Regions from separate parts of the Nonomuraea sp. NPDC059194 genome, predicted to be linked through region 1. Evidence: riboswitches for the same ligand, from Rfam matches in the RefSeq annotation. Region 1 holds a riboswitch; each other region holds the start of a gene.
The links. A riboswitch is a leader RNA that binds a small molecule or an ion and turns the genes downstream of it on or off. The one in region 1 is predicted to bind cyclic di-AMP.
Positions count from the first base shown of each region.

Region 1 (2,190 bases):
CGGGTGATGGTGGCCAGGGCGTAACACAGGCCACGGGCGAGCCCGCCGGTGCCGATGACGACAAGGGTGGGCACGCCTCGCACTGAAGGGGTGGTCCTCGTCAGAACGGCGCGCTCCTCGAACAACGGCTGAGGGTGTCAACGGTTGCGTGTTCGTCCGCTTGGGGTTCCAAGCGGTGATCATTCTGGACACCCGGTCATGCACCTGTCAACGAGGACAAGTCCCTATTTATGGGGGTTTTTCGCAACTATTTGGGGTCATCCCAAAACCCAAGAAAGCGGCAGAGAGAGTGGGGTTTTGAACCCCGCCGCAGGTCGCGCCCACGGGGGTTCCGCAGGGTGGTTGACCTGTGACTTTGTGGCATGAGCGGCGCTGATCGCCGCAATGGCACAATGCGGGCATGCGATGCACCCAGTGTGACGGCGCGGACCTCGAGCCGGGCTTCGTCGAGGATGCCGGCGAGCATTCTCAAGGGTACGCGCGCTGGATCAGGGGCCCCCTGGAGCGCGGGCTGTTCGGCGGCGCCAGGCGGCTGGGGAAGACCCGCTGGATCATCGACGCCTACCGTTGTGTCGGCTGCTCGCACCTCGAACTGTTCGCCCGCCCGAAAGACTGAACCGGCGCTGAGCGAGCGCATGGTCCGCGGTCGGCGGATCGGGTGCGCGTCGACCTGGGCCCCGCGAGCCCGAGGGCCTGTCCGCGGTGTGATCCAACACGGCTGCCCCCATGGTTATTTGCCTCTTTTGTACCGTTTAGCTACCTTTGGGGAGTTGTGTAGCGACTGGTCGACACGTTCGTTGCCATCGCATTGCCCGGACCGCGCGTCTCCTGAGGTTCCCCCAGGACGACGCTCGGCCGCCGAATCCGTCTCCACGGAACCGGGGACCCACTTCCCTTGGGGTGAATCGGACGCCAGCTCAGCTGCGTCCGTAGGGCACTTCCCAGCCCGAACCCGTCAGCTAACCCGGTAGGCGGCATGGAAGCAAGGAGCAAACCCCTTCATGCCCACCCACCTCAAGAACCGGCTGAGCCACGCGCTGCTCGGCGTCGCCATCGCCGCAGGCGCCGTGACCGCCGTTGGCACTCCGGCGCTGGCCGGCACTCAGGCCGGCTCCGTCGTCTCATCGGCCCCCAGCGCCCACGTCGCGGACATCTCCGCCGACGCCCCCGTCGTGCGCGGCCGAGCGGCCCACGTGATCGACGCCAAGACCGGCAAGGTCTACTTCAGCAAGAAGGCCGACCTTCGCGTCCCCGTGGCCAGTATCACGAAGGTCATGACCGCCTACACGGTGCTGAAGGAGGCCAAGCCGACGGACGTGGTCGAGGTCACCGCGGCCGATGTGCGTTACGCGTCGAAGGGCGGGGCCTCGGTGGCGTACCTGCGCGCCGGTGACCGGCTCACCGTGGAGAACCTGCTGTACGCGCTGCTGCTGCCCTCCGGCGCGGACGCCGCCCACGCGCTCGCCCGCACGTACGGCCACGGCGTCGACGCGTTCGTGGCGAAGATGAACGCCAACGCCCGCGCGCTCGGCATGAAGGACACGCTGTACGTCAACGCCGACGGGATGCCCGCCAAGGGCGGCGGCTACTCCACCGCGGGTGACCAGGTACGGCTCGCGCAGGCGGCGCTGGACAACGAGGTGATCAAGAAGGTCGCCTCCACCCGGTTCCGTTCCGTCCCCGAGACGGCGGAGCACCGGGCCTACTCCTGGCGGAACACGAACCGCCTCCTCCGCACGGATGGCGCCATCGGCCTGAAGACCGGTTTCACGCGCGCCGCCGGCTACACCCTCGCCTTCGCCGCCGATCGTGACGGACATCGGCTGGTAGGCGTGCTTCTCGGAGAGTCCAGCTCCAGCAGCCGCTTCCAGACCGCTGGGGCGCTCCTCGACTGGGCGGCGACCAACAGCCGGCTCTGACAGGCGACCATTTCCACCAGGAAGCGCGCCCGCTATGGTGGCAAAAGTGATCACCCCCCACCCGAGGGAGGAATCCTTTGCCACCATCGCGGGACGGGACGGCACTCCACCTGAACGGCCTCGCCAAGGCGTTCGGGGAGAAGATCGCCGTCGATCACGTCGACCTGGACGTACCCAGGGGTTCCTTCTTCGGGCTCGTCGGCCCCAACGGCGCCGGCAAGACCACCACCCTGTCGATGGCCGTCGGCCTGCTCAAACCGGACGGCGGCAG
Region 1 covers NZ_JBHZBH010000010.1:116,971-119,160, reverse strand. The annotation lists gene ACFXJ8_RS15710 (hypothetical protein) at 1-74, opposite strand, end outside; gene ACFXJ8_RS15705 (hypothetical protein) at 401-616, shown strand; cyclic di-AMP (ydaO/yuaA leader) riboswitch at 847-989, shown strand; gene ACFXJ8_RS15700 (D-alanyl-D-alanine carboxypeptidase family protein) at 1,002-1,919, shown strand; gene ACFXJ8_RS15695 (ABC transporter ATP-binding protein) at 1,997-2,190, shown strand, end outside.

Region 2 (2,190 bases), on a different contig from region 1:
GCGGAGGACCCGAAGTGAAGCGCACCATCGCGCACCTGGCCGACGGCCGAGAGCTGATCTACTTCGATCGGCGCGACGACGCCGACAGGAGCGCGATCGACGAGCGCGAGCTGCCGCCCAGGCCGGTCGCCTCCGAGCTGCGCTACGACCCGCTCACCGAGGAGTGGGTGGCGATGGCGGGCCACCGGCAGACCCGCACCTTCCTGCCTCCGGCCGACGAGTGCCCGCTGTGCCCGTCCAGGCCCGGCATGCTCACCGAGATCCCGGCCGCCGAGTACGACGTGGTCGTCTTCGAGAACAGGTTCCCCAGCTTCTCCACCAACCTGGGCTCCTACACCGACCCCGGCGGCCTGAGCGAGGTGCGCCCCGGCGTCGGCCGCTGCGAGGTGGTCTGCTTCACCTCCGACCACGACTCCTCCTTCTCCGCGCTCTCCGACGACCAGGTGGCGCTGGTCATGGAGGCGTGGGCCGACCGTACGGCCGAGCTGTCGGCCATCCCCGGCGTGGAGCAGGTGTTCTGCTTCGAGAACAGGGGCGCGGAGATCGGCATCACGCTGGGGCACCCGCACGGCCAGATCTACGCCTACCCCTACGTCACCCCCCGCACCCAACGGCACTTGGCGGCCGCGGCCAAGCGGCCGAACCTCTTCGCCGACGTGCTGGCCGCCGAGCGCGCGGGCGAGCGGGTGGTCGCCGGCAACGAGTTCTGGACCGCGTTCGTCCCCGCCGCCGCCCGCTACCCGTTCGAGGTCCACCTCTACCCGCACCGCCAGGTGCCCGACCTGGCCGCCCTCACCCAGGAGGAGCGCGCCGCCTTTGGCCCCGTCTACACCCGGGTGCTGCGGGCGCTGGACGGCCTGTTCGGCGTGGTCATGCCGTACGTGGCGGCCTGGCACCAATCCCCCGTACGGCAGGGCCGTGACCTGGCCTATCTCCACATGGAGCTGTTCAGCATCCGACGGGCCCCGCAGAAGCTGAAGTACCTGGCGGGTTCGGAGTCGGCGATGGGCGCGTTCGTCAGCGACGTGCTGCCCGAGGAAGCCGCGCGCCTACTTCGATCACAGGTAGATCACTAATTTGTCTCCGCATGGAGTCGCATTACCGGACATTTACCACTAACATCCCTTTTGTCGGCTTTCACGCCGGTCACATTGCCTAATCCTGGGCGCGTTGCCCAGGAGCCGGGGACCCACCAAGAACCTGGGGTGAATCCACGTCTGTGGTAGGGCCGCACCTCCCGCCCGAACCCGTCAGCTAACCCGGCCGGCAGACGGAGAGGATCGTTCGTGGCGTCCCCCACGTCCCGTTTCGCATGCGGCGCGCTTGCCGCACTGTCCCTCATCATCGCTTCCGCGAACGCGGCATCGGCTGCCCCCAAGCCGTCCGAGCCCACGTTGCGGGCCGAGCTCAAGCAGCTCAACACCAAGGTCGACAAGCTCATCGAGCGCTACAACGCCAAGCGGGTCTCGCTGGCCAAGGCGCAGAAAGCCGCCAAGGCAGCCCAGGAGCGGCTGGCGGCGGTCGAGCAGACCCTCGTCAAGGCCGAGGCCGAAGCCTCCAAGATCACTGAGTTGCGTTACCAGGCCAGCACCCCCGACCTGCCGACGCTGCTCTACACCCCCGACCTCAACTCCGCCGCCCTGCTCGAGCAGATGAGCGCCGAGCAGGACGCCGTGGTCAAGAACGTCACCGCGGCCCGCGACGCCAAGAAGCAGGCCGCGGCCGAGGCGACCACGCTCGCCGACCGGATCGAGACGGAGACCGCCCAGGTCGCCGACGACCGGAAGGAGGCCGAGGGCATGATCAAGGACATCGAGAAGAAGCTTGACAAGCTCGTGCCGACCGGGACCGGGCGCAAGGCCGACGGGAGCTGGGCACCCGAACTCCCGACGGGCTCGGAGAACATCACGCCGCGGACCGAACTCATGCGCGACACGATCAAGAAGACGTTCGCGATGCCGTTCACGGTGGGCTGCTACAGGTCGGGCGGCAGCGGCGAGCATCCGCTCGGGCGCGCCTGTGACTTCATGTTGAGCTCGGGCGGCTCGAGGCCGACGGAAGCCAACAGGACGCTCGGCGACCAGGTCGCCGCGTGGGCGATCAAGAACCAGAGCCGCCTGGGCATCAAGTACGTGATCTGGCAGCAGCGGATCAACAGCGGCAGCGGCTGGCGGGCGATGTCCGACCGCG
Region 2 covers NZ_JBHZBH010000017.1:27,897-30,086, forward strand. The annotation lists gene ACFXJ8_RS21315 (DeoR/GlpR family DNA-binding transcription regulator) at 1-18, shown strand, start outside; gene galT (galactose-1-phosphate uridylyltransferase) at 15-1,076, shown strand; cyclic di-AMP (ydaO/yuaA leader) riboswitch at 1,143-1,283, shown strand; gene ACFXJ8_RS21325 (coiled-coil domain-containing protein) at 1,287-2,190, shown strand, end outside.
Region 2: linked by a shared signal. The riboswitch ahead of ACFXJ8_RS21325 (coiled-coil domain-containing protein) and the one ahead of ACFXJ8_RS15700 (D-alanyl-D-alanine carboxypeptidase family protein) in region 1 are both predicted to bind cyclic di-AMP.

Region 3 (2,190 bases), on a different contig from region 1:
CCGCAGCCACACAGGCCGCCCTCCCACGCCACCGGCCACTCGGGTGAGCTCAGGCGCGCGTACGGCATCGCCTGCCCCGGCGGAGATTCGGGCGGGCTCGGGCGCGCGTACGGCGTCGCCTGCCTCAGCCACCACGCGTGGCGCGTCCCCAGCGGCCAAGGGGGTGAGTTCGGGGGCGCGGGCGGCGTCGCCTGCCGCTGCGGCCACGTGGGTGAGTTCGTGGGCGAGGACGACGTCGCGGCCGACGGGCGTCAGGCGCGCGAACGCGTCGGGCAGGACGATCACCCGCCCCGCCGAGGCCAGCGCGGCCAGTCCATCGACGGATCCGGTGCCCGCGAGCGCGACCGCCTCGGCGGTGGTCCGGGGCACCAGCACCACCGGCCGTACGGCACGCCGCAGCACAGTGGAGACGGTCAGCGCCGCCGTATCGGCCCGGGAGGCCAGGTCACGCAGGAGGGCGGCCTCGGCGTGGTGGCCGACGACGAGCGAGCGCGGGCCGTACGCCAGGGTGACGCCTGACTCCCAGACCCCTCTGGCCTCGGGCGGCAGCCGTCGGCCCGCCGACCCCGCCACCGTGCAGATCGCCGGGCAGGCCAGCGCGGCCGCCAGCAGCGTTCTGCGGGTCACCACGGCTGCGATGCTAGCCCGAACACGCCGGAGCCCCGTCCAAGGGGGGTGGACGGGGCTCCGGGCGTCCGGCTCAGCCGCCGGGGCGGACCGCGCCGGCGAAGGAGGCCTTGCGCCAGCCGTTGAGCCTCTCGATCCGCACGGTCTTGCCAGTGCTCGGCGAGTGGATCATACGGCCGTTGCCGACGAACATGCCCACGTGGCCCTTCCCGCGGAAGAACATCAGGTCACCTGGCTTGAGGTTGCTCCACGTGACCTTCCTCTTGATGCGCGCGTACTGGCTGTACGTCACGCGCGGGATCTTGATGCCGGCCTTGGCCCAGGCGTACTGGACCAGTCCTGAGCAGTCGAAAGCGCCTGGGCCCGTGCCGCCGAAGCGGTAGGGGTCACCGAGCTGCTTTTTCGCCGCGGCGACGGCCTTGGCGGCCTTCACCTTCTGCCGAGCGGTGCTGGTCTGCCGCTTCGCCGTGGACGTCGACGTCGCGGCCGTCTTCACGGTGCTCACCGCGTTGACGGTCACGCTCGCCTGTGCCGTGGGTGCGTGGAGGACGACTCCTCCCATCGCCGCCACGACGCCGCTCAGGGCAAGGCAGGACAGACGGGTTTTCTTGACGGGGGTAGACAGAACGTCTCCTTGGGACTTCCACGAATGCCTACCGGGTTAGCTGACGGGTTCGGGCGTGGAAGTCGCCCTTCCGGCCCTCAGGCCGGATTCACCCCAGGAACGTGGGTCCCCGGCTCCGTGCTCCATGCCGCACGGACTCGGCAGGTCGGTCCGCGCACGACAGAGGGGGGACTCGGCGCGGCGACCAGCGGATCTTTATGCGTGCTCACCGGACACGCCTGGCGCCGGTGAACGTTGCGGGCGCCATGGCTTGGTCGCCGCGATGGGAGAAAGTACCCAAACGGCCAACGGCGGGCAAAGCCGAAGTAAAGCTGTCAAGATCACCGACCCATACTTGTCAGAACGGGATCCGCTGCTCCAGGAAACGCTCCGTTATCCGAAAGTGACGCTACTCACACTTGGACAAATGGCGACTTGTCAGGTCCCATCTGTCACTCAAGTCACACCCGTAACAGGGGTAGGTACGGCCTCGGCCTCGCACCGAGAGCGGTCGATGTCAGCCAGGGCACTACGGGCGGATGGCGCCGACGAGTCGCCTGCCGTAGGCGGACAGGGGGACGATCTTCACCACGTCCCCCGTCTGCGGCGCGTGCACGATCTTGCCGCCGCCCGCGTAGATGCTCACGTGCCCGAGGCCCTCGCTGAAGATGAGGTCGCCGGGCTGCAACGCGTCGAGGGAGACCCTGCGCTTGGCGCCCCACGCCCACTGCTCCCAGGTGGTGCGCGGCAGCGACACGCCGCCCGCCCGCCACGAGGCCTGGGTCAGGCCGGAGCAGTCCCAGCCGCCGGGGCCCGTCCCGCCGTACTGGTACGGCTTGCCGACCTGCGCGTAGGCGAAGGTGAGCACGGAGGCCGCGTTGCCGGAGGCCGAGCCCGTGTACTTGATGCCGGTGCTGTTCGGGTTGCCCACCTTGTAGGCGCCGAGCCTGCGCAGCAGC
Region 3 covers NZ_JBHZBH010000002.1:274,470-276,659, forward strand. The annotation lists gene ACFXJ8_RS03995 (hypothetical protein) at 1-630, opposite strand, end outside; gene ACFXJ8_RS04000 (C40 family peptidase) at 701-1,132, opposite strand; cyclic di-AMP (ydaO/yuaA leader) riboswitch at 1,263-1,405, opposite strand; gene ACFXJ8_RS04005 (NlpC/P60 family protein) at 1,761-2,190, opposite strand, start outside.
Region 3: linked by a shared signal. The riboswitch ahead of ACFXJ8_RS04000 (C40 family peptidase) and the one ahead of ACFXJ8_RS15700 (D-alanyl-D-alanine carboxypeptidase family protein) in region 1 are both predicted to bind cyclic di-AMP.

Region 4 (2,190 bases), on a different contig from region 1:
ACGTTCGACCTGCTGGCCAAGGAACCGGACGTGCTCGACAGGACCTGTCCGGTGCCGGTGTCCGTCGACTTCACCAAGGTGCTCGGGCCCGCGCAGGAGGCCTACGAGCAGGTGCTGAAGGACGCGCTCGCGGGGGATGCCCGGCATTTCGTCAGGTTCGACCTGGTGGAGGAGTCGTGGCGCATCGTCCAGGACATCCTGGCCTTCGACGGCGCGCCCGAGCCGTACGAGAAGGGGACGTGGCCCGAGGGTGCCGCCCGCATCGCGCCGGGCGGCTGGCACCCCGTCGGGGCTCAGGCCTTGTAGTCGGGGTAGCCGTAGCCGACGACCTGCGACTTCGGACGGACGCGCTGCTCCACCTTGCCGTTGCCGGTGTTGCCCTCGATGGTGCTGATCGTGCCGTCGCCGTTGTCCTTCTCGACGAAACCGACGTGCTGGATGTCGTCGAGGTCCTTGCCGCCCTTCCAGGAGAAGAAGACGACCGCGCCGGGCGTGGACTTGGTGCCCCAGCGCTTGTTGGCCTTGAACCACTTGGCGAAGGTGACGGTGTAGGCGTCCCAGCCGACCGTGGGCCGCAGGCCGCTCTTCTCGCCGACCCAGGAGACGAACATCGCGCACCACGGCGCGTTGGCGTAGGCGCGGATGCTGCCACCGTCGCGGTTCACGGTCTCGGCCGCGCGCTGGGACGACATGTACCAGCGGTGGAAGGGGGTGCCGCCACCGGCGGCGTTCTCGGCCACACCCACCTGCGACTCCGCCACCTTCAGCAGGGAGGCCGCGTTCACCTGAGCGGGCTTCTGGGCCGCGGACACTTGCTGCGGGCGGGCTGCTGCCTGCGCCCGCGCCGCGTGGTCGTCACCGAAGGAGTGAACGTTCGCGAACATCGCTCCGGCCGCGACGGTCAGGCCGACGGCAAGACGGGGAAGGTTCGCGGACACGACGGAACGACGAAGAACGTGCTTGAACATACGGGAATTTGCTCCTAGCTTCCATGCCGCCTACCGGGTTAGCTGACGGGTTCGGGCGTGGAAGTGCCCTACGGACGCCATCTGCGACGGGCGTTCCGATTCACCCCAAGGGAGATTGGGTCCCCGGTTCCGCGACCATCGCGGATTCGGCGGCCGCGCCGGTCTGCGGAATCGACGTTCATGTAGGTGACGTCCATGCAGATGCGCGGTCTCGGCAATATTGAGGGCGCGGGCGGCGTGCAGTGGCACGCCTGATGTGCGCCTTGAGTGCCCTCAACGTAAGCGAAACGTATAGAGCGGTGCAAGTGTTGTCCCGGCCGCGGGCGCGCAATCCCCTGCGGCATAGGGGATCCGCAACGGAATTCTTTACCTTGGCGTCGCCTTTACGCCGGCTCCTCGAGGCGGTCGGCTACAGCCAGTCGCGCTTGCGGAAGACGGCGATCAGTGCGGCGGAGACGCCCACGATCATGGCTGTCGACGTCCAGAACCCGATCGGCTGTTCGGCACCGGGATAGGGCACGTTCTGGCCGTAGAAGCCGGTGATCGCGGTGGGCACGGCGATGATCGCCGCCCAGCTGGTGACGCGCTTCATGATGGTGTTGAGCTGGAAGCCCTGCTGGGACAGGGAGGTCTCGCGGATGTTGCCGATCAGGTCCCGCAGCGAGTCGATCCACTCGCTGACGCGCAGCACGTGGTCGTAGACGTCCTGGTAGTACGGGGTCATTGCCGCGTCGACCACGTGGAGGTCGCGGCGCAGCAGGGCGTTGAGCACCTCCCGCATCGGGAGCACCACGCGGCGGAAGGCGACCATGTCCTTGCGCAGCTCGAACGTGTGCCGCTGGAGCGACCTGGTCGCGCCGTCGTCGGTGAACAGCGAGTCTTCGAGACCTTCGACGCGCTCGTCGAGGTCCTGGACGATCTCGAAGTGGCCGTCGACGATGTAGTCGAGCAGGCCGTGCAGCAGGAAGCCGACTCCGTGACCGGCCAGACCGGCGTTGGCGTCCCAGCGTTTGGCCACCTGGTCGATGTCGACGCCGTCGTCGGAGCGGACGGTCACCAGCGCGTTGCGGGTGACGAAGATGTCGATCTCGCTGATGGCCAGCCGGCCGGTCTCCGGGTTCAGGCGCACGCCGTAGACGCTGAGGAACAGGTGGCTGTCGTAGACGTCGAGCTTGGGCCGCTGGCGATCGTGCAGGACGTCCTCGACGGCCAGGGCGTGCAG
Region 4 covers NZ_JBHZBH010000004.1:113,047-115,236, reverse strand. The annotation lists gene zwf (glucose-6-phosphate dehydrogenase) at 1-306, shown strand, start outside; gene ACFXJ8_RS07775 (CHAP domain-containing protein) at 294-938, opposite strand; cyclic di-AMP (ydaO/yuaA leader) riboswitch at 981-1,130, opposite strand; gene ACFXJ8_RS07770 (magnesium transporter CorA family protein) at 1,378-2,190, opposite strand, start outside.
Region 4: linked by a shared signal. The riboswitch ahead of ACFXJ8_RS07775 (CHAP domain-containing protein) and the one ahead of ACFXJ8_RS15700 (D-alanyl-D-alanine carboxypeptidase family protein) in region 1 are both predicted to bind cyclic di-AMP.